3 regions of the Streptomyces sp. NPDC041940 genome follow, and region 1 is predicted to be linked to each of the others. Evidence: riboswitches for the same ligand, from Rfam matches in the RefSeq annotation. Region 1 holds a riboswitch; each other region holds the start of a gene.

The links. A riboswitch is a leader RNA that binds a small molecule or an ion and turns the genes downstream of it on or off. The one in region 1 is predicted to bind cyclic di-AMP.
Region 2: another riboswitch for cyclic di-AMP. It lies ahead of ACZ6I3_RS18450 (M23 family metallopeptidase); the one in region 1 lies ahead of ACZ6I3_RS05925 (M23 family metallopeptidase).
Region 3: another riboswitch for cyclic di-AMP. It lies ahead of ACZ6I3_RS23710 (C40 family peptidase); the one in region 1 lies ahead of ACZ6I3_RS05925 (M23 family metallopeptidase).

What each region holds. Positions count from the first base shown of each region.
Region 1 covers NZ_JBVJBP010000002.1:275,061-285,200, forward strand. Annotated here, with positions in the region: gene ispG (flavodoxin-dependent (E)-4-hydroxy-3-methylbut-2-enyl-diphosphate synthase) at 1-622, shown strand, start outside; gene dxs (1-deoxy-D-xylulose-5-phosphate synthase) at 651-2,546, shown strand; gene ACZ6I3_RS05900 (aspartate aminotransferase family protein) at 2,543-3,958, shown strand; gene ACZ6I3_RS05905 (helix-turn-helix domain-containing protein) at 4,026-4,631, shown strand; gene ACZ6I3_RS05910 (DUF6126 family protein) at 4,628-4,747, shown strand; gene ACZ6I3_RS05915 (tyrosine-protein phosphatase) at 4,767-5,564, opposite strand; gene ACZ6I3_RS05920 (alpha-galactosidase) at 5,744-7,837, shown strand; cyclic di-AMP (ydaO/yuaA leader) riboswitch at 8,150-8,306, shown strand; gene ACZ6I3_RS05925 (M23 family metallopeptidase) at 8,311-9,234, shown strand; gene ACZ6I3_RS05930 (DUF6250 domain-containing protein) at 9,413-10,129, shown strand.
Region 2 covers NZ_JBVJBP010000010.1:21,587-31,726, reverse strand. Annotated here, with positions in the region: gene ACZ6I3_RS18500 (PP2C family protein-serine/threonine phosphatase) at 143-1,303, shown strand; gene ACZ6I3_RS18495 (STAS domain-containing protein) at 1,443-2,360, shown strand; gene ACZ6I3_RS18490 (STAS domain-containing protein) at 2,357-2,776, shown strand; gene ACZ6I3_RS18485 (anti-sigma regulatory factor) at 2,776-3,219, shown strand; gene ACZ6I3_RS18480 (SpoIIE family protein phosphatase) at 3,219-4,316, shown strand; gene ACZ6I3_RS18475 (MarR family winged helix-turn-helix transcriptional regulator) at 4,334-4,840, opposite strand; gene ACZ6I3_RS18470 (GTP cyclohydrolase II) at 4,957-5,598, opposite strand; gene ACZ6I3_RS18465 (MarR family winged helix-turn-helix transcriptional regulator) at 5,766-6,281, opposite strand; gene ACZ6I3_RS18460 (dihydrofolate reductase family protein) at 6,379-7,506, shown strand; tRNA gene ACZ6I3_RS18455 (tRNA-Met) at 7,561-7,634, shown strand; cyclic di-AMP (ydaO/yuaA leader) riboswitch at 7,928-8,084, shown strand; gene ACZ6I3_RS18450 (M23 family metallopeptidase) at 8,096-9,133, shown strand; gene ACZ6I3_RS18445 (aldo/keto reductase) at 9,281-10,140, shown strand, end outside.
Region 3 covers NZ_JBVJBP010000014.1:86,224-96,363, forward strand. Annotated here, with positions in the region: gene ACZ6I3_RS23680 (PspC domain-containing protein) at 1-492, opposite strand, end outside; gene ACZ6I3_RS23685 (ATP-binding protein) at 671-1,957, shown strand; gene ACZ6I3_RS23690 (LuxR C-terminal-related transcriptional regulator) at 1,954-2,697, shown strand; gene ACZ6I3_RS23695 (C40 family peptidase) at 2,723-3,790, opposite strand; gene ACZ6I3_RS23700 (hypothetical protein) at 4,215-4,568, shown strand; gene ACZ6I3_RS23705 (SLAC1 family transporter) at 4,546-5,574, opposite strand; gene ACZ6I3_RS23710 (C40 family peptidase) at 5,651-6,823, opposite strand; cyclic di-AMP (ydaO/yuaA leader) riboswitch at 6,832-6,990, opposite strand; gene pcrA (DNA helicase PcrA) at 7,295-9,796, shown strand; gene ACZ6I3_RS23720 (M23 family metallopeptidase) at 9,863-10,140, opposite strand, start outside.

The DNA of each region.
Region 1 (10,140 bases):
CGAGGAGCACGGCTTCCGGGACATCAAGATCTCCGTCAAGCACAACGACCCGGTCGTGATGATCGAGGCGTACCAGCAGCTCGCCGAGCAGTGCGACTACCCGCTGCACCTGGGGGTGACGGAGGCGGGCCCGGCGTTCCAGGGCACGATCAAGTCCGCGGTGGCGTTCGGCGCGCTGCTGTCGCGCGGCATCGGCGACACGATCCGGGTGTCGCTGTCGGCGCCGCCGGCCGAGGAGGTCAAGGTCGGCATCCAGATCCTCCAGTCCCTGGGGCTCAAGGAGCGCCGGCTGGAGATCGTGTCGTGTCCGTCCTGCGGGCGCGCCCAGGTCGACGTCTACAAGCTGGCCGAGGAGGTCACGGCCGGACTCGACGGCATGGAGGTGCCGCTGCGGGTCGCCGTCATGGGGTGTGTGGTCAACGGACCCGGCGAGGCACGGGAGGCCGATCTGGGGGTGGCCTCCGGCAACGGCAAGGGGCAGATCTTCGTGAAGGGCGAGGTCATCAAGACCGTCCCCGAGTCGAAGATCGTCGAGACGCTGATCGAAGAGGCGATGAAGATCGCCGAGCAGATGGAGCAGGACGGCGCGGAGCCGGGGGAGCCCGCCGTCACCGTGAGCTGAACAGCACGGAATCCGAAGGGGGCCCGACGTGACGATTCTGGAGAGCATCCGGGGACCACGCGATCTGAAGGCGCTGTCCGAGGCGGAACTCGGTGAACTGTCCGAGGAGATCAGAGAGTTCCTGGTGCACGCGGTCGCCAGGACCGGCGGCCATCTGGGACCCAATCTGGGCGTGGTGGAGCTCACCGTGGCCCTGCACCGGGTCTTCGAGTCACCGGTCGACCGCATCCTGTGGGACACCGGCCACCAGAGCTATGTCCACAAGCTTCTGACGGGACGGCAGGACTTCTCCAAACTGCGCGGCAAGGGCGGCCTGTCCGGCTACCCCTCACGCGCGGAGTCCGAGCACGACGTCATCGAGAACAGCCACGCCTCCACGGCCCTCGGCTGGGCCGACGGGCTCGCCAAGGCCCGCCAGGTGCAGGGGGAGAAGGGCCATGTCGTCGCGGTCATCGGCGACGGCGCCCTGACCGGCGGCATGGCCTGGGAGGCCGTGAACAACATCGCGGCCGCCAAGAACCGGCCGCTGATCATCGTCGTCAACGACAACGAACGCTCCTACGCCCCCACCATGGGCGGCCTCGCCAACCACCTCGCGGCCCTGCGCACGACCGACGGCTACGAGCGGGTCCTGGCCTGGGGCAAGGACGTGCTCCAGGGCACGCCCCTGGTCGGCCGCACCCTCTACGAGGCCCTGCACGGCGCGAAGAAGGGCTTCAAGGACGCCTTCGCCCCACAGGGCCTGTTCGAGGACCTGGGCCTGAAGTACGTAGGACCGATCGACGGGCACGACATCGGGGCCGTGGAGTCCGCCCTGCGGCGCGCGAAACGGTTCCACGGGCCGGTCCTCGTCCACTGCCGCACCGAGAAGGGCCGCGGCTACGAACCCGCCCTCGCCCACGAGGAGGACCACTTCCACACCGTCGGCGTCATGGACCCGCTGACCTGCGCGCCGCTCTCACCGGCGGGCGGCCCCTCCTGGACCTCCGTGTTCGGCGAGGAGATCGTCAGGATCGGCGAGGAGCGGGACGACGTGGTGGCGATCACCGCCGCCATGCTGCATCCGGTCGGCCTCGGCGCCTTCGCCGAGCGGTTCCCGGACCGGGTGTGGGACGTCGGCATCGCCGAGCAGCACGCGGCCGTCTCCGCGGCGGGCCTGGCGACGGGCGGCCTGCACCCGGTCGTCGCCGTCTACGCCACCTTCCTCAACCGCGCCTTCGACCAGCTCCTGATGGACGTGGCCCTGCACCGCTGCGGGGTGACCTTCGTCCTGGACCGGGCCGGGGTCACCGGCGTCGACGGGGCCTCCCACAACGGCATGTGGGACATGTCCGTCCTCCAGGTCGTCCCCGGTCTGAGGATCGCGGCACCACGTGACGCCGACCAGCTACGGCTCCAGTTGCGCGAGGCGGTGGCCGTCGACGACGCCCCGACCCTGCTGCGCTTCCCGAAGGAGTCCGTCGGCCCGTCGGTCCCGGCTCTCGACCGGGTGGGCGGACTGGACGTGCTGCACCGTGCTCCGGAGCCTCAGGTGCTCCTGGTGGCCGTGGGCGTGATGGCGCCCGTCTGCCTCCAGGCCGCCGAGCTGCTCGAAGCCCGTGGCATCGACTGCACCGTCGTCGACCCCCGCTGGGTCAAGCCCGTCGACCCGGCGCTCCCGGGCCTCGCCGCCGAGCACCGACTGGTCGCCGTCGTCGAGGACAACAGCCGCGCGGCCGGGGTCGGCTCGGCCGTGGCGCTGGCCCTCGGCGACGCCGACGTCGACGTACCGGTACGGCGCTTCGGCATCCCGGAGCAGTTCCTCGCGCACGCCAAGCGCGGCGAGGTGCTCGCCGACATCGGCCTGACACCCGTCGAGATCGCCGGACGGATCAGCGCGAGCCTGGCCGTCAAGCAAGAGCTGTCCAAGGAGCCACTGGAATGACAACCGCCGAGTCCGCGTCGGAGTCGTCGCAGGCCGGGGAGTTCGACCTCGGCAAGCTGCTGGCCGAGCGCGCGGCCGAGCGCTACGAACTGCACACCAGGTACCTCAACCACCAGCTCCCGCGCATGCTGCGCACCATCGGCTTCGACAAGGTCTACGAGCGCGCCGAGGGCGCCTACTTCTACGACGCGGACGGCAACGACTACCTCGACATGCTCGCCGGGTTCGGGGTGATGGGCGTCGGCCGCCACCACCCCGTCGTCCGCAAGGCCCTGCACGACGTCCTGGACGCCGGGCTCGCCGACCTCACCCGGTTCGACTGCCAGCCGCTGCCCGGCCTGCTGGCCGAGAAGCTGCTCGCACACAGCCCGCACCTGGACCGGGTGTTCTTCGGCAACAGCGGCACCGAGGCCGTCGAGGGAGCGCTGAAGTTCGCCCGGTTCGTCACCGGCAGACCCAGGATCCTGTACTGCGCGCACGCCTTCCACGGCCTGACCACCGGCTCCCTCTCCGTGAACGGCGAGTCCGGCTTCCGCGACGGCTTCGCCCCGCTGCTGCCCGACACGGCCGTACCGCTCGGCGACCTCGACGCGCTGGAGAAGGAGCTGAAGAAGGGCGACGTCGCCGCCCTGATCGTCGAACCGATCCAGGGCAAGGGCGTGCTGGCCGCCCCGCCCGGCTACCTGCTCGCCGCGCAGGAACTGCTGCACCGGCACAAGGCGCTGCTCATCGCCGACGAGGTGCAGACCGGCCTCGGCCGGACCGGCGACTTCTACGGCTACCAGCACGAGGACGGAGTGGAACCCGACCTCGTGTGCGTGGCCAAGGCGCTCTCCGGCGGCTATGTGCCGGTCGGCGCCACGCTCGGCAAGGACTGGATCTTCAAGAAGGTCTACTCGTCCATGGACCGGGTCCTGGTCCACTCGGCGAGCTTCGGCTCCAACGCGCAGGCCATGGCGGCGGGCCTGGCGGTGCTGTCGGTGATGGAGAACGAGCAGGTGGTGGCCAACGTCCGCGCCACCGGGGAACAGCTCAGATCCCGGCTGGCGGCGCTGACGGACCGGTACGAGATGCTCGCCGACGTCCGCGGCCGGGGGCTGATGACCGGCATCGAGTTCGGCCGGCCGAAGTCGCTGAAGCTGCGCAGCCGCTGGGCCATGCTCCAGGCCGCGCGCAAGGGGCTGTTCGCGCAGATGGTCGTCGTGCCGCTGCTCCAGCGGCACCGGATCCTCACCCAGGTCTCCGGCGACCACATGGAGGTGATCAAGCTGATCCCGCCGCTGATCATCGGCGAGCGGGAGGTGGACCGGTTCGTCGACGCCTTCACCGCCGTGATGGACGACGCGCACAACGGCGGTCTGGTGTGGGACTTCGGGAAGACCCTGGTCAAGCAGGCGGTGGCCAACCGGTAGGCGCTGGCGGTTTTGCCTCTGAGGCAAGAAAGTTGCCGCTGGGGCAAGCCTCCGGCTGAATGGAGGCATGAGCTCCTCCGAACAGCCTGGTGAGCTGCCCGCCGTAGCCCCACAGCTGCGCGCGCTGCGCCGCCAGGCCTCCCTGACGCTGGAGGCCGCGGCCCGTGCCGCCGGGCTGTCGCCCGCCCACCTCTCCCGTCTGGAGACCGGACAGCGCCAGCCCTCGCTGCCGATGCTGCTCGCGCTGGCCCGCGTCTACGGTACGACCGTCTCCGAACTGCTCGGTGAGACGGTCGCCGACCGGGACGCCGTGGTCCGCGCGGCCGACATGGAACCGACCACGGCGGGCGGCTGGACGTACTGGCAGGCCGGCGCCTCCGGGCGCGGGATGCAGGCCCTGCGCGTCCATGTGCCGTACGGCTCCCAGGGCGACATCGTGCGCGTCCACCCGGGCGAGGAGTGGCTCCATGTGCTGCGAGGCCGGCTGCGGCTGCGCCTCGGTGACGCCACCCACCGGCTGGCGCCCGGCGACAGCGCCCACTTCGACTCGCTCACCCCGCACCGGATCGCCGCCGAGGACCAGGACGGCGTCGAGCTGCTGTTCGTCCACACCCTGATGCAGAGCCCGACGGCCACCCTGTGCCTGGGCCCCACCCCTGGAGAGACGCCATGAGCGACATCGAGGACAAGTTCCCGCGCGCCCTGTGGGTGCGGCTGTTCGTCTACCTCGTGTTGGGGCATGTCTTCGCCGCGTTCGTCTACTTCCTCTTCGAGGCGGGGGCCCGCTAGCCCCGTTCGGCCCCGTTCCTCAGTCGAGGAGCCGGTCGCGCAGGCGCTCGCGGGTCTCCGGAGTGAGGTCGAGCCCCTTCTCCAGGTAGGTGTCGACGTCGCCCCAGGTCTCCTCGAGAGTGTCGAAGGCGGCCGTCAGATACTCGGCGCGCGCGTCGAAGAGAGGGCTGAGCAGCTCCATGACCTCGGGGGAGTAGGCCGAGTCGGCGGAGCCGCTGCGCCGCACCTTGTAGCGGCGGTGCTTGGCGTTCGACTTCAGGTAGTCCTCGACGATCGCCTCACGCTCGACGCCCACCGCGAGCAGCGTCACCGCGACCGACAGGCCCGCGCGGTCCTTGCCCGCCGCGCAGTGCATCAGCGCGGGGACGCTGTCCTCGGCGAGCGCGTGCAGCACCTTCGAGTGCTCGGCGGTGCGGTGCTTGATGATCGTGCGGTAGGAGGCGATCATCCGGCCCGCTCCCTTGCCGTCCGAGAGGATGGCCCGCAGCTGCTCCAGGTCGCCGTCGCGGACCAGCTTCCAGAACTCGGCGCCGTCGGCGGGGTCGCTCAGCGGCAGGTTCACATTGCGCACGCCCGGCAGCTCGACGTCCGGCCCTTCGAGCTTCTGGTCGGCCTCGTTGCGGAAGTCGAAGATCGTGTGCAGGCCCAGGCCGGTCAGGAAGGCGGCGTCCTCACCCGTCGCGTGCGCGAGGTGGCCGCTGCGGAACAGCACTCCCTGCCGCACCCGCCGTCCGTCCACGGTCGGCAGTCCGCCCACATCACGGAAATTGCGCACTGCGGCGAGCTCGGGTTCGGTCGAGGGGACCTGCTGCGTCACGGGGGCTCCTCCCACACGGCGCCGTCGGCGCGGCTCGTCGACGGGCACCACTCGACGATACGACATGCCTGCCAGGGGCAATGAGTTGTCCACAGGCGTTGCCGGAAGCCCCCGAAGCCCTTGATGATGTTCGTGCCTGGTCGCACCTGGTCGGGCTTGTTCGAATCTGTGAGGGCCTGATGCTGGAGATCTCCGAAGACGGTCGTACGTGGGTGCTCTCGGGGCCGGCCAGCAGTTACGCCGTCCATGTCACCGACCGGGACGAACTGCTGCACCTGCACTGGGGCGCCCGGATCGGCCTCGCCGACGCCGAGGCCCTGGCCGTCCGGCCGTTGCCGGACTACTGGGCCTTCGAGTCCCCGCTCGACGGACGCGAGGAGTACCCGGTCGAGGGCGGCCCCCGCTTCGCCCGGCCCGCCCTGTCCGTGCGCACCGCCGAGCGGCGCGGCACCGAGTGGAGCTACGAGGGCCATGACGCGGGGGACGCCGAGCGCGGCGAGGGCGGTGAGCTGCGGCTCCGCTTCCGCGACGGCGACCTGGCCGTCACGCTGCACTACCGGATGCGCTCCGCGGCCGATGTCGTCGAGCGCTGGGTGACCCTGGAGAACCACGGACCGTCCGTCGAGGTGCTGCGCGCCGACTCCGCCACCTGGACCCTGCCCGACCGCGACACCTGGCGGCTGTCCCAGCTGCACGGCCGCTGGGGCGCCGAGTCCCGGCTGACGCGCTCGGCCCTCACCTACGGCGAGAAGATCATCGGCAGCCGCCGCGGCCACACCTCCCACCAGCATCTGCCCTGGGTCGCCCTCGACACCGACGCGACCGAGGAGCGCGGGGAGGTCTACGGCTGCGCCCTGGGCTGGTCCGGGTCCTGGCGGATGTCGGTGGCCCAACTCCCGGACGCGCGCGTGCAGATCACCGGCGGGGCCGGGTACGACGACTCGGGCCTGCTGACGCTGGACACGGGCGAGTCGTACACGACCCCCGTCTTCGCCGGGCTCTGGAGCGACGGCGGCTTCGGCGGGGCGAGCCGCGCCTGGCACGCCTACCAGCGGACCCACGTCGTCCCGGACGCGGACCGGGACCGCCCGGTGCTGTTCAACTCCTGGGAGGCCACCGAGTTCGACATCTCCGAGGAGCAGCAGCGGGCGCTCGCCGAGCGGGCCGCCGGCATGGGCGTGGAGCTGTTCGTGGTCGACGACGGCTGGTTCGGGGCCCGGACCAGCGACCGCGCCGGACTCGGTGACTGGACGCCCAACCCCGACCGCTTCCCCGGCGGCCTGAAGCCGCTCGCCGACCATGTGCACGGCCTCGGCATGCGGTTCGGGATCTGGGTCGAGCCGGAGATGGTCAACGCGGACAGCGACCTGTACCGCGCACACCCCGACTGGGTGCAGTACCAACCCGGACGAAAGCGGACGGAATTCCGCAATCAGCTCGTGCTGAACCTCGCCCGCGAGGACGTCCAGGAGTATCTGTGGGAGCAGCTCGACGGGCTGCTCTCCAGCGCGCCGATCGACTACGTCAAGTGGGACTTCAACCGCTGCTTCAGTGACGCCGGCTGGCCGGACGACCCCTACCCGCAGCGGCTCTGGGTCGACCACGTGCGCGCCCTGTACGCCCTGCTGGACCGGCTGCGGGCGGCCCACCCCGGGGTGGCCTTCGAGTCCTGCTCGGGCGGCGGCGGCCGGATCGACCTCGGGGTGCTGGGCCGCACGGACCAGGTGTGGACCTCCGACAACACCGACCCGCTCGACCGGCTCGCCATCCAGCACGGCTTCAGTCAGATCCATCCGGCCCGGGTCATGGCCGCGTGGGTCACCGACAGCCCGAACGCCATGCTCAACCAGCGGGCCAGCTCCCTGCGGTTCCGGTTCGTCAGCGCCATGGCCGGGGTGCTCGGGGTGGGCGGCGACCTCACGCGGTGGACGGCGGAGGAGCTCGCCGAGGCGCGCGAGTGGGTGGGGCTCTACAAGGAGATCCGGCCCGTGGTGCAGCGCGGCGACCTGTACCGGCTGCGGCCCCCGGAGGGCGGCCTGAGCGCGGTGCAGTACGTCCTCGGCGACGAGGCCGTCGTCCTGGCCTGGCTCCAGGCGCAGCGCTACGGCGAGCCCGTTCCGGCGCTCCGGCTGCGGGGCCTCGACCCGGCAGCGACGTACGAATGCCTCGAAACGGGCGAAGTTCACCGAGGGGCCGTACTGGCGCATCACGGGCTGCGGGTCGGCCTGCGCGGGGACCTGGATGCCGCGGTCGTCCGCCTTAAGCGCAAGTAGCCCTTCTGTCCGAATAAGGAACTTAAGGTGTTTCGGCATAACGTGCCCCGATCGTAAAGGAGATGAGGTCGGGGTGCGTGACCATCGTCATATTCGTGACGATGCGTTGTCGTCATGTTCACGTAATTCTTGCGCTATTCAGGGGCATTGCGGAAAAACAGAGATCGGAAATCCACGCTCGGTGACGGGAAATGTGCCGACGCGTCAAGAGAACCGCCCTCACAGGGAACCGCAAGCTTGTCCCATTGCGTCTCGGTCGCTTACGTTCCACACCAATCCGGACGGACGCCTAATCCTGCCGCCGCCCGGAGCCCCACACACTCACCCGTGTATGGCAGGAGCGGGGGACCCACAGGTACGACGCCTGTTCCGGTTCCCGGAACGGCTTGGGGTTCAGCCGCACTTCGGCGCGGCCGGGCATCTCCAGCCCGCACCCGACAGCTCACCTCGCAGGCGCCGGAGAGGAATTCGCCATGCCCGCGAAGGGTAAGCACCGCCGCCCGAAGTCCCAGCGTTTCACCCGCTCCATCGCCGTCGCCGGAACCGGCGGGGCCGCCCTCGCCCTTCCGCTCATGGGTGCCGCCGGCGCCCACGCCGCCACCCCGCAGTCGGCTCCGGAAAAGGCCGTGCAGTCCGCTCCGGCACCCGAGAAGAAGGCAGCCGAAAAGGCCACGGGCGCCCACACGTACACAGTGAAGGCCGGCGACTATCTCGCGAAGATCGCCGACGACCAGCACGTCAGCGGCGGCTGGAAGAAGCTCTACAGCGACAACCGTGACGCCGTCGGCTCCGACCCGTCGATGATCCACCCGGGTCTGAAGCTCTCGGTCGGCGAGAAGGCGGCGAGCGCGCCCAAGACGCAGTCGTCCGCGCCCAAGGCGGCCGAGAAGCCGAAGGCGTCGGCTGAGAAGTCGGCCGCCACCGAGTCGTCCGCGAAGGCCGACACCGCCGCGAAGCCCGCCGCCGCCAAGCCGGCCGCCGAGGCCACCGGCTTCAGCCTCCCGGTGGACGGAGCCGGCGTCGGCACCCCGTACCACATGTCCGGCAGTATGTGGTCCAGCGGCTACCACACCGGTGTCGACTTCGTCGTCCCGACCGGCACCTCCCTCAAGGCCGTCGGCGCGGGCACGGTCGTCTCCGCCGGCTGGGGCGGCGCGTACGGCAACCAGGTCGTCATCCAGCTCGAGGACGGCAAGTACGCGCAGTACGCCCACCTGTCCCAGCTCTCCGTCTCGGCCGGCCAGACCGTGACGGCCGGGCAGCAGGTCGGCCTGTCCGGTGCGACCGGCAACGTGACCGGACCGCACCTGCACTTCGAGATCCGCACCACGCCGGACTACGGCTCGGACGTGGACCCGGTCGCCTACCTGCGCTCGCACGGCGTCTCCGTGGGCTGACCGATCGCACGACCACCTGCCTGACACGCGGCCGAAGGCCGGACCCCGATCCCCGGGTCCGGCCTTCGGTGTGTGCGGGCGTCGAACGCCCTTCGCCTCAAGGGATCGACAGGATGCGGCAGTTGGGACACAGTGATCCCGTCGTTAGCGCAAGCGCTTTCCGAAGGAGCTGTGTCCCGTGCCGACCACCCGGAGAACGTTCGGAGCCCTGGCCGCCGGAGCCGCCCTGGCCGCCCTCGCCCCGACGGCGACCGCGAACGCCGCACCCCGCCACCGTCGCCTCATCGCCCACGACGACTTCTGCCACGGCCTCGCCCAGTGGGCGACCGAGCTCCAGAACGGCGGCACCGTCACGGCCTCACGCGGCGTCCTGGACATCGACGTGCCGAGCGGAGCGACCGTCTGGTTCCGGCGGCGCCTCGAAGGACCGTACGTCCTCGAGTACACCGCCACGCCCGTCTCCGAGGGCGGGGCCAACGACCGGGTCTCGGACCTCAACAACTTCTGGAACGCCACCGACGTCCGCTCCCCGGACGACCTCTTCGCGACACCGCGTGGCGGGGCGCTGGAGGAGTACGACCACCTGACGACGTACTACGCCGGGTACGGCGCCAACTACAACACCACGACCCGGCTGCGGCGTTACGTCGGCCAGGCCGGTGTGCGTCCCCTGATCCACGACTACACCCGGCCGCTGCTGGTCCCGGGCGAACCGAACCGGGTCCGGATCGTCTCCGACGGGTCGACGGTGCGCTGGTGGAACAACGGGCGGCTCGTCTTCGACCACACCGACCCACAGCCGTACACGAGCGGGCACTTCGCCTTCCGAACCGTGTGGAGTCACTTCCGGATCGCGGGCTTCCGGGTCTGGCGACTGACCCCGCAACATTCCTGACGGACGGCCTA
Region 2 (10,140 bases), on a different contig from region 1:
CACCGGGGTGGCCGTCAGCGTACTAGGCGCGCGGGGAGCCAGGGGTGACCCCGGTCGGGGTCACCGCCGCCCACCGCGTTCGGACCGCATGCAGACCGCATTCAGACCAAGGATTGGTGTGTCGACCCTCGTGACGACGATCGTGAACAGATTCGTGGCCGCCGAGCGCGCCCTGCGCACGGCGGCACCCCATCAGCTGCTGGACGCGGTCCGTCGCGTACTGACCGATCAGTACGCGGCGGACTCCGTCGAGCTTTTCCTGGCCGACTACGGACTGACGGTGCTTCAGCCGGTGTCGGTGCTGCCGCACACCCTCCAGCCGGTGTCCGTGCACAACAGCCCGGCGGGGCGGGCCTTCGGGGCGCAGGAACCGTATGTGGAAGCCCCGTCGAGTGACGTCGTACGCGCGCATCTGCCCGTCACCGTGCGCGGCGACCGGCTCGGTGTGCTGACCGTCGTCCTGCCGGGCGGCGAGCACGCCGACGGCTGCCTCGGCGAACTGGCGGAGATCGCCCAGGTGCTGGGGCACGAGGTCGTCGTGGCCGAGCGGGACACCGACCTGTACCTCCAGGCACGCCGCCGGGACCGCCTCACCCTGGCCGCCGAGATGCAGTGGCAGCTGCTGCCGGGCCGCTCCTGCTCCCGCCCCGAGTACGAGCTGGGCGCGCAGCTGGAACCGGCGTACGCGATCTTCGGCGACAACTTCGACTGGTCCGCCACGGCCGACCGGCTCAGCCTCTACGTCACCAACGGCATGGGCGAGGGCATCGAGGCCTCCCTGCTGACGAACCTGGCGATCAACGCCCTGCGCAACGCGCGCCGGGCCGGTCTCCCCCTCGCCGACCAGGCCGCCCTGGCCGACCAGGCGGTGTACGCGCACTACCGGGGCCGCTGCTACCTGTCCGTGCTCATGCTCGACTTCGACCTGGCCACCGGGCGGGTCCGGGCGGTGGACGCAGGGTCCCCGCGGCTGCTGCGGCTGCGCCGGGGTGCGGTGGAGAAGGTGGACTTCGACGCCCAGTTGCCGCTCGGCATGTTCGAGGAGACCGACTACGTGGCCCAGGAGTTCCGGGCCGAGCCCGGCGACCGGCTCGTCTTCGTCAGCGACGGGGTGTACGACGTCGCCTCCCCGGGCGGAGAGGCGTACGGCGACATCGCCCTGGCCCGGGCGATCCAGTCGACCCGGCTGCTCCCCGCCGCCGATGTGCCCCGGGCCGTCCTGCGCGAACTGAACGGCCATCGCGGCAGGCCCGTTGCCGACGACGACGCCCTGGTGGTGTGTCTGGACTGGCGTGGGCGATGAGGGACGGGGAAGGCGCAGGTCGGGGGCGACGGCGGGCAGTTGTTTGATGATGCCCACCGCCGGCACTAATGTTTGTCATACGGCAAGTAAAGGCTGAGGCGCCGTAGCGCGGCCTCGGTCCGGCCCGTGCAAGGGAGCGATGCAAGTGTCGGAGTCGGAACGGAACGCGGAACAGGAGCCGGTCCATTACCAGGTGAGCGCCTTCCTCGAACGGCGCCGGGAGCAGGTCGCCCAACGCTGGGCGGACGCCGCGCTGTTCCGCACGGTCTTCACCGTCTCACGGGACGAGGCCGTGGAGGCGGGCAGGTCCGTGGCCGCCGCGCTGGCGGCGGTGGCGGCCGCCGGGCGGACGGAGGACATCCGGGCGCCCGGATTCGAGCCGGTGCGCGACCAGTTGGGCCGGATGGCGGCCTCCCGCGCCCGTACGGGGCTCGACCCGGACGGAGTCGCCACCGAGGTGGCCGCCCTGCGCGAACCGGTGACCGAACTGCTGCGCGCCGAGTTCCCGGACCCGTACGCCCCAGAGGCCCAGGAAGCCGTGCTGGCCCTGACGGTGCTCATGGGCACGCTGCGCCTGGTCGTGATGGAGACTCTGGTCAGCGCGGGCGAGGAACTGATCGCACGGCAGCGCGAGCAGCTGCTCGAAGCGTCCACCCCGGTGATCAAACTCTGGGAGAGCACCGTCGCCGTGCCGCTGATCGGCACGCTGGACAGCGCGCGCAGCCAGGTCGTCATGGAGAGCCTGCTGGACGCGATCGTCGCCGAGCGCGCCCGGTTCGCCATCCTGGACATCACCGGCGTGCCCACGGTCGACTCGCTGGTCGCCCAGCATCTGATGAAGACGGTGGCGGCGGCCCGGCTGATGGGCGCCGAGTGCATCGTCTCCGGAATCCGGCCCGCGATCGCGCAGACCATCGTCCACCTGGGCATCGACCTCGGCACGGTGCTCACGCGCTCGAGCCTGGAGGACGCGCTGGCCTACGCGCTCAGCCGCCAGGGCGTCGAGATCGCGCCGCTCCGGTCGGCCGGCCCGGCGGCAGACACGGGCGTACGGTGAGCGGGTTCGGGCCGGCGGTGCCCGGACCGGCGGGGGGACACGCCTTCACGGTGCCGGTCCTCCAGCTGGGCGACACCCTGCTGGTCACCCTCCAGGGAGAGCTGCACGACGGGATGGCCGAGCAGCTCCAGCAGGACATCACGGGCCGGATCGCGCACTCGCGGGTGACCGGGGTGGTCATCGACATCTCGGGCGTCGACATGGTCGACTCCTTCCTGGGGCGGGTCCTCGCCGAGATCGCCGCCGGAGCCGGACTGCTGGCCGCCCGTACGGTGCTGGCCGGGATGCGCCCGGCGGTGGCGATCACCCTGGTCGAACTGGGGCTCACCCTGCCGGGGCTGCGTACGGCCCTGGACGTCGAACGCGCGATGGAGCTGCTCGCCGCCGGTGAGCCTCACAGTGAGGGGAGTCCCTGATGCAGGCCTCCCGCCATGCCGCGCCGACGAGCCTGCCGATCGGCTCGGACGCCGATCTGGCCTGGGTACGGCAGCAGGTCCGGCAGGCGGCCGCCGAGCTCGGTTTCGGGCTGGTGCAGCAGACCAAGCTCGTCACGGCGGCCAGCGAACTGGCCCGCAACACCCTCGTCCACGGCGGGGGCGGTCATGTGGAGATCACCCCGCTGGGCGTCGCGGCGTCGAGCGGACTGCGGCTGGCCTTCGTCGACACCGGGCCCGGCATCCGAGACCTCGACCAGGCGATGACCGACGGCTACACCAGCGGCGGCGGCCTCGGTCTCGGCATGAGCGGGTCCAAGCGGCTGGTCCACGAGTTCGAGGTGGACAGCCGGCCCGGCGAGGGGACCACCGTCACCGTCACCGCCTGGGCCACCGCCGTACCGCCGTCCCGGCCGGGGCCCTGATGAGCAGGGTGTGGGACGTGCCGGTGGACGACTCGACCCGGGTGCGGGACGTCCGGGTGGCGGCCGAGGAGGCCAGTGCCCGGGCCGGGCTTCCCGCGCCCCGTACCGCGACCGCCGCGCTGGTGGCGACGGAGCTGGCGACCAACCTGCTGCGGCACGCCGACGGCGGGCGCGTCGTCATCAACCTCGTCGAGCGAGGCGAGCGCGGCGAGCGAGGCGAGCGCGGCGGCGACGGCGCCCCGGAGACGTCCGTGCAGCTCGTCTCGCTCGATCACGGTCCCGGCATCCCGGACATCGCGGCGGCGATGCGCGACGGCTACTCCACCGCGTCCTCCCTGGGCGCCGGACTCGGCACGTGCCGGCGCATAGCGAACGACTTCGACCTGCACAGCGCTCCCGGCCGGGGCACCGTGGCCGTGGCCCGCATCGGCCATGAGCGGGCCGTCAAGGGGGGGCAGGGGTCGCGGCACCTGCCGGGCCCGCGCGTGGGCGGCGTCAACGTCCCCCTCGGCCGGGCCGAGCACTCCGGCGACGCGTGGAGCCGGGTGTACGACGGTGACCGCGTGACCCTGCTGCTCGCCGACGGGCTCGGCCACGGGCCCAAGGCCGCCGAGGCGTCCGGCGCCGCCGTGGCCGAACTGCGCGGGGTGGCCCATCTGCCGCCCGCCGAGATCCTGCGGCACCTGGGCAGGACCCTGCGGCCCACCCGGGGCGCGGCCGTCGCCGTGGCCCAACTCGATCTCTCGTCCGGGCAGTTGAGCTTCGCCGGGGTCGGCAACGTCGGTGGCCGGCTGCGCACCGACGGCACCTGGAAGCCGCTGCTGTCCCACCCCGGCATCGTGGGCGCGCAGGCCCCGGCGTCCGTGCCCGTGCAGCGCGTTCCGTGGCAGGAGGACAGCCTGCTCGTCCTGCACAGTGACGGTCTGCCCGGTCGCTGGACGCCGCCCGACGACCGCGTCCTCCTCGACTGCGACCCGGCGGTGGTGGCCGTGGCGGTGCTGCGGGACGCCGGGAGCGCGGCGCTGCCGGTGCGGGACGATACGTGTGTGGCGGTGCTGGGTGCCGGTGCCGGTGGCCGGTCCGGCTCAGGGGTCTGAGTCGCCTTCCGCCGCCCTCACTGGCCGTCAGTTCCGTCAGGGTGCGGTACGACCGCGTCCCGTGCCGCCAGAAAACCCAGCAACCCCCGGCTCAGCGCCGCCCGTTCCGCCGGTTCCATCGCCGCCAGCGCCGTGGCCAGGGCCTCGGTCCGGCGGCCTGCGACATCCTTCAGGACGTGCCTGCCGTGCGGGGTGAGCCACAGCTGTACCTCGCGGCGGGTGCCCGGGTGCGGGGCCCGTTCCAGCAGGCCGGCCGCCGCGAGCCGGTCGCAGAGCCGGCTGGCCGTGGGGAGGCCGATGTCCAGCTCGTCCGCCAGGGCCGTGACATTCAGGCCGGCTGCCGCCTCCACGGTGCGCAGCGCGCGCAGCTGATGCGGGGACAGGCGCAGGGACGCCTCCTGGGCGGCCACCGACCACAGGGCCGTCAGACTGTCCACGGCATCGGCGACCTGTGACGCGACGGCCTCCGGGCCGTCGCCCGGTCCCCTCGCCCGGGGGTCGCCGGGGGCACCGAGATCGGTCACGAAACGTCACTTTCCATAAGCTCCGGGTCCTGCGGAGATCACCCTCTCTCAAAGGCTGTACCCGATGAGCCGAGGGACAAGCAGCCCCGTTCAGCGCCGTCCCGGCCGGACCTCGTTCAGCCGGCGCTGAGTTCCGTCAGCGCGGCCAGCGGCAGCGTGTGCTGGGTCTGGAGGACCTTGGCGCGCAGGTAGCGGACGTTGTGCGCGGTGGTGAAGACGCCCGTGGGGACCCGGTCGCGGACGTCGACGCCCAGGGTGCGCAACTGGTCCGCCTTGTCGGGGTTGTTGGAGAGCAGGTCCAGTTCCTCGATGCCCAGGGCCTTCAGCATCTGGGCCGCCGCCGTGTAGTCGCGGGCGTCCTCCGGCAGCCCGAGCGCCGCGTTCGCCTCGTACGTGTCGAGGCCCTCGTCCTGGAGGGCGTACGCGTCGAGCTTGTTGTAGAGGCCGATGCCCCGGCCCTCCTGGCGGAGGTAGAGGAGCACGCCGCCGCGGTCGGCTATGCGCTCGACCGCCTCGCGCAGCTGCGGACCGCAGTCGCAGCGGGCCGAGCCGAACACGTCCCCGGTCAGGCACTCGGAGTGCAGTCGCACCAGCGGGACCGGGCCCGGCTCGCCCAGGACGACGGCCACGTGTTCCTGCTGGTCGGTCAGCCCGTGGAAGGTGACGAGTTCGGCGTCGACCTGGTAGCCGTCGTGGAAGCGAAGCGGCACCCGGACGCGGGAGCGCGGGGTGGCGAGGGCGGCGGGGGTGTCGGGCATGCGGGGCCTCCGGGTTCCGTTCCTGTTCGGCTGCACAGCCGTCTGCTTCAGATTTGAAGCAGATCCACGGTTCGGAACACTACCCTTGCTTTAAATTTGAAGCAACGAGGTTCGGTCTCCTGTGACGTGCCTCACTCAAGTGCGCTACGGGGTCACTGGGAGCCGCCTCACGAACAGGCCGTTGAGGACCTCCGCCGCCACGGCACGTCGTCCGACGTCGAACGTGCCCCGTCCTCCTGGAGCCCCTGCGCGATCGCCGCGGAGATCTCCTCCAGCTGCGCCACCTGCTCCTCGCTGAGCCGGTCGAACACGAAGCTCCGCACGGTCTCGACATGCCCGGGCGCCGCACGCTCCAGTACGGCGAACCCCGCCTCGGTCAGTGCGGCGATGCTGCCCCGCTTGTCGTACCGGCAGGCCTCGCGCCGCAGCATGCCGTCCTTCTCCAGCCGCGTCACCGCGTACGTCAGGCGGCTGCGCGTGATCTTCAGCCGCTCGGCGAGATCGGTCATGCGCAGGCGCTGTTCGGGGGACTCCGACAGGACGGACAGGATGGAGTAGTAAAGGTGCGGCATGCCGGCGTCCTGCTGGAGCTGCCGGTCGATCGCGTCCTCCAGGAGCAGCGAGGAGGCGATGTACGCGCGCCAGGCGCGTTGCTCCTCGGGGGTGAGCCAGCGAGTCGTCATGCCGCCAGTGTAGGTTTGTTTCAAACTTGAACCAAGACCCGGCGGGCCAGGCCTCAGGTCTCCCCGGTCCGCCGTCCCACCCGACCGGGGAGCGTCGATGCCTCACCCGTACGTCCTGCTGTCCGCCGCCGTCTCCCTCGACGGCTACCTGGACGACACCGGGCCCGAACGCCTGCTGCTGTCCGGCCCGGCCGACTTCGACCGGGTCGACGAGGTCCGGGCGTCCGTCGACGCGATCCTGGTCGGCGCCGGCACCATCCGCGCCGACAACCCGCGCCTGCTGGTCAACTCGGAAGAGCGCCGCGCCGCCCGCACGGCTGCAGGCCGACCGGAATACCCCCTCAAGGTCACCGTCAGCGGTACCGGCGAACTCGACCCGGAGGCCCACTTCTGGCACACCGGCGGCGAGAAGGTCCTCTACACGACCGACCAGGGCGCCGAGCGGGCCCGGGCCCTCGGCCTCGCCACCGACGTGGTCCCCCTCGGCACCGACCTCGACTGGCGGCGGCTCCTCACCCACCTGCATGACGTGCGGGGTGTGCGACGGCTCATGGTCGAGGGAGGTGGCCTGATTCACACCCAGCTCCTCACCCAGGGCCTCGCCGACGAACTCCAGCTGGTCCTCGCCCCGCTCTTCGTCGGCGATCCGAAGGCCCCCCGCCTCTTCGGGCCCGGCGGCTACCAGGGCGGCCGGCTCCGGCTGCTGGAGACACGGCGGATCGAGGACGTGGTCCTCATGCGCTATGAACCCACCGCCCCGGGCACCGGCCCCCTCGCCACCGCGGCCGACCATCACTGGCTGGCCCTCGCCTGCGAACTGGCGGACCTCTGCCCGCCGTCGGACACGGCGTTCAGCGTGGGCGCGGTGGTGGTCGCGGCCGACGGCACGGAACTGGCCCGCGGCCACTCCCGCGAGGGCGGCGACCCTCTCGCGCACGCCGAGGAGGCGGCCCTGGCGAAGCTCGACCCGTCCGACCCGCGCCTCGCCACCGCAACGGTGTACAGCAGCCTGGAGCCCTGCGCCCGCCGTGCCTCCCGCCCCGCACCCTGTGCCCGGCTGGTCCTCGACGCGGGCGTCCGCCGCGTGGTCACCGCCTGGCGGGAGCCGGACACCTTCGTCCGGGACGCCGACGGCAGCGGGGTTCTGGCGGCCGGTGGCGCGGAGGTCGTCGTCCTCCCGGAACACGAGCGGCGGGCCAAGGCCCCCAACCGCCATCTGCTGTAGCGGGCGGGTGGTCACGAGTGGTCCCGCGGATGGCGTACACTGGAATCACAACGACGCGGGGTGGAGCAGCTCGGTAGCTCGCTGGGCTCATAACCCAGAGGTCGCAGGTTCAAATCCTGTCCCCGCTACTGAAGGCCGAGGGCCGGAATCCGAAAGGGTTCCGGCCCTCGGTGTTTTCCGGTTCGCGCACCCCCGTTACTGCCAGTGAGTGAAGCGCGCCGCTCCGCATAGCAACTGACACGTCGTCAATACCCCGTAGTCACTTACGGAGCGGTCAACTCGCCCGATTTAAGCCGGTCATGGCAGGTAAGTCCGCACGAAAAAGGTTAATGATCAAGTGGAATCGCTGGAATCCACTCCCCGGGTCTATTAACGTTCGATAACGCAGCGCGGTCGTCCCAGCCGTCACAGAAGGCGGCTCCGTGCGCACGCGCCGAATCCCGAAAGGGAACCGGGGAACCACCACTTGGGGTGAATCGGGCGTAAACCGCCGTGGAAGCACGGTCGGTATACGCGCGTAGGAGACCTTCCTGCTCCGAACCCGTCAGCTAACCCGGTAGGCGAGAAGGAAGGAAAGGAGTACGCCCACGTGGCGTCCAACCGGCCTGCCCCCGCGGCCCCGTTCGCGCGGAACCAGCGCGACACCGAGACTTTCGGCTACGGCGGTCAGCGCACCGACGAGGGCCCGTTCCAGGAGTGGAACCCCACCGAGGAATCCATCCGTCCCGTCCGTGGCCGGCACCGCGTCACCAAGCAGCGCGGCGGAGGTCTCGCCCGCAGCTCCACCGTCCTGGGCGTCGGCGTCATAGCCGCCGTCGGCGCGGGCGGCATGGCCAGCGCCCAGACCGGCAAGCCGCCGGTCTCCATCTCCGTGCCGGACCTGCCCTCGGTGGGTTCCCTCATCTCGGACGACGACACCTCCGCGGGTTCCTCGACTCCGCTCAGCGGTCTCGGCACCGCCACGGCGGACGCGGACACCGAGGAGAACTCCTCCGGCGCCGGCGAGGCGCTGCGCGCCCGGATCATGGCCCAGGTCGAGTACCAGCAGGACCAGATCGACACCAAGGCAGCGCAGGACGCCGCCGACGCCGCCGAGAAGGCGGCCGCGGAAGCCGTGGCCAAGGCGAAGGAAGAAGCCAAGGCCAAGGCCGCCGAGGCCAAGAAGAAGGCGGAGGAGGCGGCCGAGAAGAAGGCCGAGGCCGAGCGGCTCGCCGCCCTGGCCAAGCAGTTCACGCTGCCGACCTCCTCGTACACGCTCACCTCGACCTTCGGCCAGGCCGGCGCCTACTGGTCCTCCGGCTACCACACGGGTCTCGACTTCGCCGCCCCCACGGGCACGCCGATCAAGGCGGTGCACAGCGGCACCATCACCGAGGCGGGCTGGAACGGCTCGTACGGCTACAAGACGGTCCTCACCCTCGATGACGGCACGGAGATCTGGTACGCGCACCAGTCCTCCATCGGCGTCAGCGTCGGCCAGAAGGTCAGCACGGGCGATGTCATCGGCCGTGTCGGTGCCACCGGCAACGTCACCGGCGCCCACCTGCACCTCGAGGTGCACTCCGGCGGCTCCAGCAGCGGGATCGACCCGACGGCGTGGCTGCGGGGCAAGGGACTGAACCCGTAAGCGGCACAAGCCAGTCGAAGCACCGGCAGCCCTGACGACGACCCCCCGACGTCAGGGCTGCCGGTTTTCGGTGTGCGCGGGGGTGTTTACAGGACCTTTGCGTCCGCTCCGGAATGAGCCGTTCCAGCACGGCTGTTGACGAGGAGCATGACTTCTCTTCGCAAGCTCGGCTCCTCCGGCCTCGAAATCTTCCCGCTCGCCCTCGGTGGCAACGTCTTCGGCTGGACCGCCGACGAGGCGCAGTCGTTCGCCGTGCTCGACGCGTACACCGCCGTCGGCGGCAACTTCGTCGACACCGCGGACGTCTACTCCGCGTGGGTCGACGGCAACCAGGGCGGCGAGTCCGAGACCGTCCTCGGCAAGTGGCTCGAGGCGCGCGGCAACCGTGCCGATGTCGTCGTCGCCACGAAGGTCAGCCAGCACCCCGAGTTCCAGGGCCTGTCCGCCGCCAACATCAAGGCCGCCGCCGACGCCTCGCTGCGCCGCCTGCGCACCGACTACATCGACCTCTACTACACCCACTTCGACCAGCCCGACGTGCCGGTGGAGGAGATCATCGGGGCGCTCGACGAGCTGGTGAAGGCCGGGAAGGTGCGGCACATAGCCGCCTCCAACATCTCGGCGGAGCGGCTGCGGGCCTCCCTGGAGTTCTCCGACCGCGAGGGCCTCGCCCGGTATGTCGCCCTCCAGCCCCACTACAACCTGGTCTCCCGCGACACCTACGAGGGCGAGCTCCAGGACCTCGCCGAGCGCTCCGGCCTGGCGGCCGTCCCGTACTACGCCCTCGCGTCCGGCTTCCTCACGGGCAAGTACCGGCCCGGTACGACCGTCGACAGCGCACGGGCCGGCGGCGCCGCCAAGCACCTGGAGACCGAGCGGGGCCGCCGGGTCCTCGCCGCCCTCGACGAGATCGCCGCGGCCCACGACGTCCCCGTCGCCACGGTCGCCCTGGCCTGGCTCGCCGCGCAGCCGACGGTGGCGGCGCCGATCGCGTCCGCCCGCACGGT
Region 3 (10,140 bases), on a different contig from region 1:
GAACAGCACGGCCGTCAGGGCCTGGCCGTCGACGCGGCCGGTCAGCAGCTTGCGCACCTCGTTCTCGTCCTCGTCGTCGTAAGGGACGAGGAGCCAGACGAAGCCGTAGAAGAGCAGACCGATGCCGCCGGTGACGGAGAGCACCGCGAGCGTGATCCGGAAGATCACCGGGTCCAGGTCGCACTGCCGCCCGAGCCCGGCGCAGACGCCGGCCAGGGTCTTGTGGCGGCGGTCGCGACGGAACGCGCGCGGAGGGTCGGGCGGGCCGGGCGGGCCGGGCGGGCCAGGTGGGCCAGGTGGGCCGGTCGGGCCGGGCGGGGTGGCTTCTGCGGCCGGGCCGGCCGCGTCGGGGGCTCCTCCCTGTTCTCCCGCGCCCGCACGCCCTTGCGCGGAGGAGCCGGCGGGCGCGGCATCCCGCGGCCCGGCGCCCGGTGCGGGGCCCGGGCCGGAGCCGGGTCCCGGACCCGTCGCGGCGTGCTCGTGATCGGTCATGGGTCCATGGTGACGGGCGCGGCGCCGCCGCGGCAGTCGGAACGACCCTGGCCGGACCCTGATATCGGCCCTGAGGAGCGGCTCGGGAAGCGTTCGACAGGCCGGGGTCCGGAGATCAGGGGAGTCTCCGGGGTCGACCCTGATGCTCCGGCCTCACGGCCGTGTGACCATCAATGGCATGTCGGAAGCCGCAGCAGCGCCACTCGCCGAACCGCGGCCGCCGCGCAAGCTCTACCGCAGCAGTGACGGACGCTGGCTCGGTGGCGTGGCGCGAGGTCTCGCCGGGCACCTCGGGCTGCCCGTCGTCTGGGTGCGGCTCGTGTTCGTCGGCCTGTTCATGGCCGACGGTCTCGGTGCGCTGCTGTACGCCGCGTTCTGGTTCTTCGTCCCGCTCGGCGTCGGCGGAGTCGACGCGCAGAAGCCGCCGGCCGCCTCGGAGACCGCGCCCGACGGCCGCCGCAGACTCGTCGCCCGCAAACCCGACAAGGGCCAGATAGTGGCCCTGCTGCTCATGGTCGCCGTGGCGCTGGTGTTCGTCGGCAATGTGAACCTCAGCGGCGGGGCCCGGGCCTATCTCTGGCCGGCGGTGCTCGTCGGCGCGGGTGTCGCCCTGGTCTGGCGGCAGGCGGACAACGCCCGCCGGGCCCGCTGGGTCGAGGTCGGCCGCCGTCGGCGCACGGTCACGCTGCTGCGCGCGGGGGGCGGGGTGCTGCTGGTGACGGCCGGCGTCTCCGGCATCTTCGTCATGCAGGGCTCCGCCGCCCACCTCGGCTCCGTCCTGCAGGCGGCCCTCGCGGTCCTCGTCGGGATCACGCTCCTCGCCGGGCCGTATCTGGTGCGCATGACGCAGGACCTCTCCGAGGAGCGCCTGATGCGCATCCGTGCCCAGGAGCGCGCGGAGGTCGCCGCCCATGTGCACGACTCGGTGCTGCACACCCTCACCCTGATCCAGCGCAACGCGGAGAACGCGAACGAGGTGCGCCGCCTCGCCCGCGCCCAGGAGCGCGACCTGCGCACCTGGCTCTACAAGCCCGAGGGCACCGGCAAGGACGAGGCAGACGAACCCACCACGCTCGCCGACGCCGTGCGGCGCAACGCGGCCGAGGTGGAGGACAAGCACGGAGTGCCCATAGAGGTCGTCGTGGTGGGGGACTGCCCGCTCGACGAGGGGACCGGCGCACAGATGCAGGCCGCACGGGAAGCAATGGTGAACGCCGCCAAGTACGGTGGCGAGGGCGGAGCCGTACAGGTCTACGCCGAGGTCGAGGGGAAGACGGTCTTCGTGTCCGTCCGGGATCGCGGCCCCGGCTTCGACCTCGACTCGATACCCGCCGACCGCATGGGTGTCAGAGAATCGATCATCGGCCGCATGGAGCGCCACGGCGGCACGGCGCGACTGCGCGCGGTGCCGGACGGCGGCACGGAGGTCGAGCTGGAGATGGAGAGGGCGGAGAAGACGTCATGAGCGACCCGACCGAGGCGAACGGTACGGCGGGACCGGCGGAGGCGGCCGGGCCCGCGGAGTCGGGCGGCGGCACCGGCGGGCGCCGTGTGCGCGTGGTCCTCGTCGACGACCATCGCATGTTCCGTACGGGGGTCCAGGCCGAGATCGGGCAGACCGAGCAGACCGGTGTCGAGGTCGTCGGCGAGGCCGCGGACGTCGACCAGGCGGTCACGGTCATCACCGCGACCCGGCCGGAGGTGGTCCTCCTCGACGTGCATCTCCCGGGCGGCGGCGGGGTGGAAGTGCTGCGCCGCTGTGCCCCGTTGATGGCCGACGCCGAGCAGCCGGTCCGTTTCCTCGCGCTGTCCGTGTCGGACGCGGCGGAGGACGTGATCGGCGTGATCCGCGGCGGGGCCCGCGGGTACGTCACCAAGACGATCACCGGCACGGACCTCGTCGACTCCGTCTTCCGCGTCCAGGAGGGCGACGCGGTGTTCTCCCCGCGGCTGGCCGGGTTCGTCCTCGACGCCTTCGCCTCCACCGACGCGCCTCCGGTCGACGAGGACCTGGACCGGCTGACCCAGCGCGAGCGCGAGGTGCTGCGGCTCATCGCCCGGGGATACGCGTACAAGGAGATAGCCAAGCAGCTGTTCATCTCCGTGAAGACGGTCGAGTCGCATGTCTCGGCGGTCCTGCGCAAGCTGCAGCTCTCCAACCGGCACGAGCTGACGCGGTGGGCCACGGCTCGACGGCTGGTGTGACCCGGGGCCCCGGCCCGGCGGCCCGTCAGACCACCCGCGTCGCCCCCGCGTACGGCATCTCGTCGAGCGGGGCGACCCGTACCGGGGCCGAGGAGTTCGGGGCGTGGATCATCTGCCCGTTGCCCACGTAGATGCCGACGTGACTGATGCCGGCGTAGTAGAAGACCAGGTCGCCGGGGAGGAGTTCGGAGCGGGAGACGCGGCGGCCGGCGGCGATCTGGGAGTACGTCGTGCGGGGCAGCGCGACGCCCGCGGAGCGGTACGCGGCCTGGACGAGGCCCGAGCAATCGAAGGCGTTCGGGCCGGTCGCGCCCCAGACGTAGGGGCTGCCGAGCTTCTGGTAGGCGTAGGAGACGGCGGCGGCCGCGCGGGCGTTGGGCGCCTGCGAGGCGGCGGAACCGGGGGCCGCCAGGGTGTCCCGGAGGCCCGCCGAGGAGCGTGAGGCGCGGTTCGTACCCGGCCCTTCGCCCAGGCCGGCACGTTCCTGCGGGGTGAGCCGGGACAGCAGCCGCCGTGCGGAGCCCAGCTTGCCGGTGATCGTCTTCTTGTGCCGCTTCAGCTCCGTCTGCCGCGACTTGAGGGACGTCAGCTCGATGTGGGCGGCCCCGCGCAGCTGCTCGATCTCCCGGAGCTGCTTGCGGACGCCCGCCACGGCGGACTTCTGCCGGTTCCCGGCCCGCTCCACGAACTCGGCGTTCTCGAGGTACCGGTCGGGGTCGTCGGACAGGGCGAGCCGGAGGGCGGGGTCGATGCCGCCGTCCCGGTACTGCGCGGCGGCGACCGAGCCCAGGGCGTCGCGGGCTGAGTTGAGCCGTTCCTCCTTGCGGGCGGCCTGGTCCTGGAGGTTCCTGAGCCGTTCTCCGGCGGCGTCGGCCTTCTCCTTCGCGCCGTTGTACCTCTCGGTGGCGACCTCCGCCTCCTGGTACAGCTTGTCCACCTCGGCCTTGACCTGGCCGGGGGTGAGCTGCGGTTCGGCGTGTCCGGTTCCGTCGAAGCCCGTCGCGGTCGCCGCGCCGGCGAGCGCGATCGTGGCGGCCGTCCGGGCCGTGTTGCCGCTCGCGGTGCGCTGTCGGGGCTTGCGGTGCGCTGCCACCTTGGGAGCCACGTCCTTTCCTGCGACCGCCCAGGTGCGTGCGACGGCCGCCGTGGGGAGCGGACGGGCGGCCTGCGCGTCCGGCGGCGGCCCGCACAGGGGAAGCGGGCCGCCGCCGGACCTTCTGGCGGTGGTGCCCGACTGCCGCCCCTGGCCCGGGCGGCGGTGGGGAGCCGGTCACCTGGAGCAGGACGCTAAACCTCGCCATGGCGGGCCCGCGGCCGGTGCGCGGAACTGTCCCGAGAGGACCGACGGTGACCGTATGCGACCGTGATCCCGCCGTGGCGCCGTCGTCTTAACTCAGCGTGATGACCGAAGCGTCGATTTCATGGGCGAGTGTCGGTGATCGGGTGCTATGGGGCGCATATATGCAGCGGTGGGCCGGTGTCGGGCGGATCGGACCCCCTGATTAGGCTCCGGCCTCATGGACGTTCTCATCCACCTCTTCGTCGGCCTCCACATCATCGGCATCGCCTCGCTCCTGGGCGGCTTTCTCACCCAGATGAAGGCGATGGGCGAGGGCACCGCCCGCTACACCCCGGCGATGCTGCACGGCGCGCTGACGATGCTGGTCACCGGTGTGATCCTGGTCGGTCTCAACCAGGCCGACGACCAGTCCGTGAACGACATCAAGATCGGCGTGAAGCTGGCCCTGCTGATCGTGATCCTCGGCCTGGTCTACGTGAAACGGGACGACGAGAAGGTGGACAAGGGCCTGTTCGGCCTGGTCGGGCTGCTGACCACGGCGAACGTCTTCATCGCCGTGCTCTGGACCTGACACGGCGGCCGCGCCGGGTACCGGACCCGCCACCGGACCGGGCCGAGGCGGCCGTCCAGAGGGCGGCCACGAGCCACGCGGCCACCGCGATCCACAACAGCGCCTCCCCGAAGCCGTCGAGCCAGGAGACGTCCAGGGCGACGGCGACGGCCAGTGCCGCCGTCGCCGTCTTGGCCCAGGTGAACACGGTCGCCCAGCGGCGGACGTCATGGCGGGGCCGGGGCCACAGGAACTCGGCGGCGAGCAGCACGGCGCAGCAGACCAGCGCGAGCACGAGCAGCGCGACGGTCACCGTGTGCAGGACGTCCCGGTCGTCTTCGTTCCACAGGTACAGACGCGCGCTGTCGGCGCTGAGCAACCGCGCCCCGGCGAGCGCCGAGAGAGCGAGCGCCCCGCCCGCGAGCCAGTGATCGCCGGCCCCCTCGGCCACCTGCCGCACATCGAAACGGACCAGGGCGAGGACGTACAGCACCAGACCCAGCCAGAACAGCACCAGAGCCGCGTGCGCGAGCCACGCCTCCGACTCCGCCGCGGCCAGCGTGGCGCCGAGCACGGCGAGCCCCTGGGTGGCCATGCAGCGCGCGAACACCGTCCCGGGTCCGCGCCGCTCCCCGCCCTGCGGGACGAGGACGAGCGGCACCGGCCAGAGCAGTACGGCGAGCACCAGCAGAGTCACGGCCGGCGCCTGCGAGCCGGCCGCCGAGAAGGCGGTGCCCAGGACGGCCGTCGCCGCCACGGTGGTGAGGGCAGTCGTCGTCACGCTCTCGAGAACGCCCGGCCTGCGCGTGTACGCCCGCCACCTGGTCCCGGCCCGCAGCAGCCGCCGGGTGAAGTCCGCGGCGAACAGCAGCCAGGCCGCGCAGGCCAGGCCGAGGGCGATGCGGGAGAGGACCTCGTGCCCCGCCAGATCCAGACCGACCGACAGGGTGCCGGTCGCCAGTACGGCGGCACTGGCCGCCGGAGCACGCTGCGCCCACCAGGCGACGGAGGGGGAGGGGCCGGGCATGGGGCCGATGCTAGGAGGCCCCGCGCGCGTTACGGGCAGGGCACGCGCGCGGGGTCCCAAAAACCTGCGAGACCCGTCAGGCCGGCCGCACCACGCTGTGGATCGACGACTCGCCGTCGTAGTAGATCGACTCCTCGCGCACGTACGTGCCGGGCTTCGGAGCGTGGATCATCATGCCGTTGCCGATGTAGATACCGACGTGGGTGACATCGTCGTAGAAGAAGACCAGGTCACCGGGCCGGGCGTCGGCCAGGGGGACCGTGGTGCCGGCGTTGACCTGGTCGTACGTCGTGCGCGGCAGGGTCACCCCGGCGGCCTTCCAGGCGGCCTGGGTGATGCCGGAGCAGTCGTAGGAGCCGGGGCCCGTGGCGCCCCAGACGTACGGCTTGCCGATCTGGGCGCGGGCGAAGGCGAGCGCCTTGTCGGCCTTGGTGGCGTACGAGGAGTCGGGCGCGGTGGACGACGAGGACGAACCGGCCGAGGACGAGCCGCTGCCCTGCTGCTGGGCGGCTTCCCGCTCCTGTTCCCGCTCCTTCTGCTGCTCGGCCTGCTGCCGGGCCAGCTCGGCGGCCTTGCGGGCGGCCTCCTGCTGCTTCTCCTTCTCGATCGCCGCGAGCCGCGCCTTCTCCTCGGCGGTCAGCTTCGACAGCAGCTCGCGCGCGTCGGCTAGCTTCCTCTGTACGGTCGCCTTGGCCGTCTTCAGGTCGCCCTGTGACTCGGTGAGCGTCTCGAGGCTCTCGGTGGCCTCCTGACGCTTCTCCATCGTCTCTGACTGCTGGGTGACGTAGTCGTCGACCGCCACCTTCTGACGGCCGGTCATCCGGTCCATCAGCTGGGTCTGGTCGAAGTAGTCCTGCGGGGTGTCCGCGAGCAGGAACGTGGCGGTGTCCGGGGCGGAGGCGCCGGTGCGGTACTGGGCGGCGGCGAAGGTGCCCAGCTCCTCCCGTGCCTCGTTGAGCTTCTCGGTGCGCTGGGCGACGTCGTCGAGGAGGGTGTCTACGCGCTTGCGCTGCTTGGCGGTCTTCTCCTTGGCCCCGTTGTACTTCTCGGTCGCGGACCCCGCCTGGCGGTAGAGGTCGTCTACCTTCTTCTCGACTTCCTCCAGGCTGGGCTTGTCGTCGGCCTCGGGGGCGGCGTTGGCCGACTGGGACAGCAGGGCCACGGAGGTGAGGGCCGCCGTTGCGAGGGCGGGGGTCCGTATTCCTGCCACGCGCGAACCCGTAGGACGCGACTTGCGGTGCGACGCCAAGGGAGGCGACTCCTTCCATGCTCCGCCTACCGGGTTAGCTGTCGGGTTCGGGCGGGTGCTTCGGAAGGGTTGCCCTACGGCCTGCTCCGGAAAGGGAGTCGGGCCGATTCACCCCGGGGGTCTCGGTGGGTCCCCGGCTCTGGCTGCCGCTGCGGCACGCCGGACTCGGCGGAGGCCACGCGGCCCGGCGACGTTCGCCGGTGGGGGTCGTGTGACCTCCTCGCACGGTAGCCAACTCGTGTGGCCCTTGTGAAGGTTGATGGGTGATATGCCCGATACATTTCCGTGACCTTGCTCATGAACATCGCCGAGAGTGATCAATCGAGGGGGATTGGTCACCGTTCGGGAGTAATTGTGAAGGCTGTAGCGGCCTGTGTTCGAGCGCTCCTGGAGGGTGACAGGGGGGTCGTTTCGGCGATGTTCTCAGGGCGGCGGCGGGCTGTCAGTGCGGCGCCCTAGACTCGGAGAGCGATGAGCAGCCTCTTTGACGACAGCTTCCTGGCGGACCTCCAGGCCCAGCGGGGCCCCGCGGACGAGCCCCCGCCGCCGCCCGAGGACGATCACGGACCGGAGCACGTTCCGGACGATCTGTTCGGCGGGAAGTTCGACGTGCCGCCGGACCGCGACGCCTACTACCGGGACGGCGCCGCCCGCCCGCCGGTGGACGCCGCCGCGCTCCTGGAGGGGCTGAACGACAACCAGCGCGCCGCCGTGACGCACTCCGGCTCCCCGCTGCTCATCGTGGCCGGCGCCGGCTCCGGCAAGACCCGCGTGCTCACGCACCGCATCGCCCACCTGCTCGCCGAGCGGCACGTCCACCCGGGCCAGATCCTCGCCATCACCTTCACCAACAAGGCCGCAGGCGAGATGAAGGAGCGCGTGGAGCAGCTCGTCGGCCCGCGCGCGAACGCCATGTGGGTGATGACGTTCCACAGCGCCTGCGTGCGCATCCTGCGCCGGGAGAGCAAGCGGCTCGGCTTCACGTCGAGCTTCTCGATCTACGACGCCGCCGACTCCAAGCGCTTGATGGCCCTGGTCTGCCGCGACCTGGACCTCGACCCCAAGCGCTTCCCGCCGAAGTCCTTCAGCGCCAAGATCAGCAACCTGAAGAACGAGCTGATCGACGAGGAGGACTTCGCCGCCCAGGCCGCCGACGGCTTCGAGAAGACCCTCGCCCAGGCCTACGCGATGTACCAGTCGCGGCTGCGCGAGGCGAACGCCCTCGACTTCGACGACCTGATCATGACGACGGTCAATCTGCTGCGCGCCTTCCCGGACGTCGCCGAGCACTACCACCGCCGCTTCCGCCACGTCCTCGTGGACGAGTACCAGGACACCAACCACGCCCAGTACGCCCTCGTCCGGGAGCTCGTGGGCACCTCCGAGCACCCCGTCGACGTACCGCCCAGCGCGGACGACCTGCCGCCCGCCGAGCTGTGCGTGGTGGGTGACGCCGACCAGTCGATCTACGCCTTCCGCGGCGCGACGATCCGCAACATCCTCCAGTTCGAGGAGGACTACCCGGACGCGACGACGATCCTGCTGGAGCAGAACTACCGCTCCACGCAGACGATCCTGAGCGCGGCCAACGCGGTCATCGAGCGCAACGAGTCCCGCCGCCCCAAGAACCTGTGGACCAACGCGGGCACGGGCGCGCAGATCACCGGCTACGTCGCCGACACCGAGCACGACGAGGCGCAGTTCGTCGCCGACGAGATAGACCGTCTCACCGACGCGGGCGAGGCGAAGGCGGGCGACGTCGCCGTCTTCTACCGCACCAACGCCCAGTCCCGTGTCTTCGAAGAGATCTTCATCCGCGTCGGCCTGCCCTACAAGGTCGTCGGCGGCGTCCGCTTCTACGAGCGCAAGGAGGTCCGGGACGTCCTGGCCTACCTGCGCGTGCTGGCCAACCCGGAGGACTCGGTGCCGCTGCGCCGGATCCTCAACGTGCCCAAGCGGGGCATCGGCGACCGCGCCGAGGCGATGATCGACGCCCTCTCCCAGCGGGAGAAGATCAGCTTCCCGCAGGCACTGAAGCGCGTCGACGAGGCGTACGGCATGGCCGCGCGCTCCACCAACGCCGTCAAGCGGTTCAACACGCTGATGGAGGACCTCCGTACGGTCGTCGAGTCCGGCGCCGGCCCCGCCACCGTGCTGGAGGCGATCCTGGAGCGCACCGGGTACCTCGCCGAGCTGCAGGCCTCCACCGACCCGCAGGACGAGACCCGGATCGAGAACCTCCAGGAACTCGCCGCCGTCGCCATGGAGTTCGAGCAGGAGCGCGGCGAGGACGCGGCGACACCAGGGGCTGCCGCCCCGGGGGGCACCCTGGCCGACTTCCTCGAGCGGGTCGCGCTGGTCGCCGACTCCGACCAGATCCCCGACGAGGAGGACGGCGACGGCGTCATCACGCTGATGACCCTGCACACCGCCAAGGGCCTGGAGTTCCCGGTCGTCTTCCTGACCGGCATGGAGGACGGCGTCTTCCCGCACATGCGCGCCCTCGGCCAGACCAAGGAGCTGGAGGAGGAGCGGCGCCTGGCGTACGTGGGCATCACGCGCGCGCGGGAACGGCTGTATCTGACGCGCTCCACCCTGCGCAGCGCCTGGGGGCAGCCGTCGTACAACCCGCCCTCCCGGTTCCTGGAGGAGATCCCGCCGACCCACCTGGAGTGGAAGCGGACCGGTGCGACCGCGCCCGCGTCCTCCGAGCCGGTCTCCGCCGTGGCGGCCTCGCTGTCGTCGTCCCGTTCGCGTTCGTCGGTGTCGGGCGCCTCCGGTTTCGCCACACGCCGCTCCGCCGAGAAGCCGGTCGTGTCACTGGCGGTCGGGGACCGGGTCACGCACGACCAGTTCGGGCTCGGGACCGTCGTGGCGGTCAAGGGCACGGGCGGGAACGCCGAGGCGACGATCGACTTCGGGGACAAGCCGAAGCGGCTGCTGCTGCGGTACGCGCCGGTGGAGAAGCTGTAGCCCGGTGAGGCGGTAGTCCTGTGAGGTGAGCCTCCGCCGGCCGGACCGGCGGGGGCTGCCGGGACGTTACGTCGGGTCGACGCCGTGGCTGCGCAGCCACGGGAGCGGGTCGATCGGCGAGCCGCCGGCCGGACGCACCTCGAAGTGCAGATGAGGGCCGGTCGAGTTGCCGGAGTTGCCCGAACGCGCGATTGCGTCGCCGGCCTTCACGGACGTACCGGAGGGGACCGTGTAGGTGGAGAGGTGGCAGTACCACGTCTCCGTGCCGTCCTTCGCGGTCAGGATCAGCATGTTGCCGTACGCGCTGTTCCACTGCGTGCGGACGGTGCCGTCGGTCGCGGCCA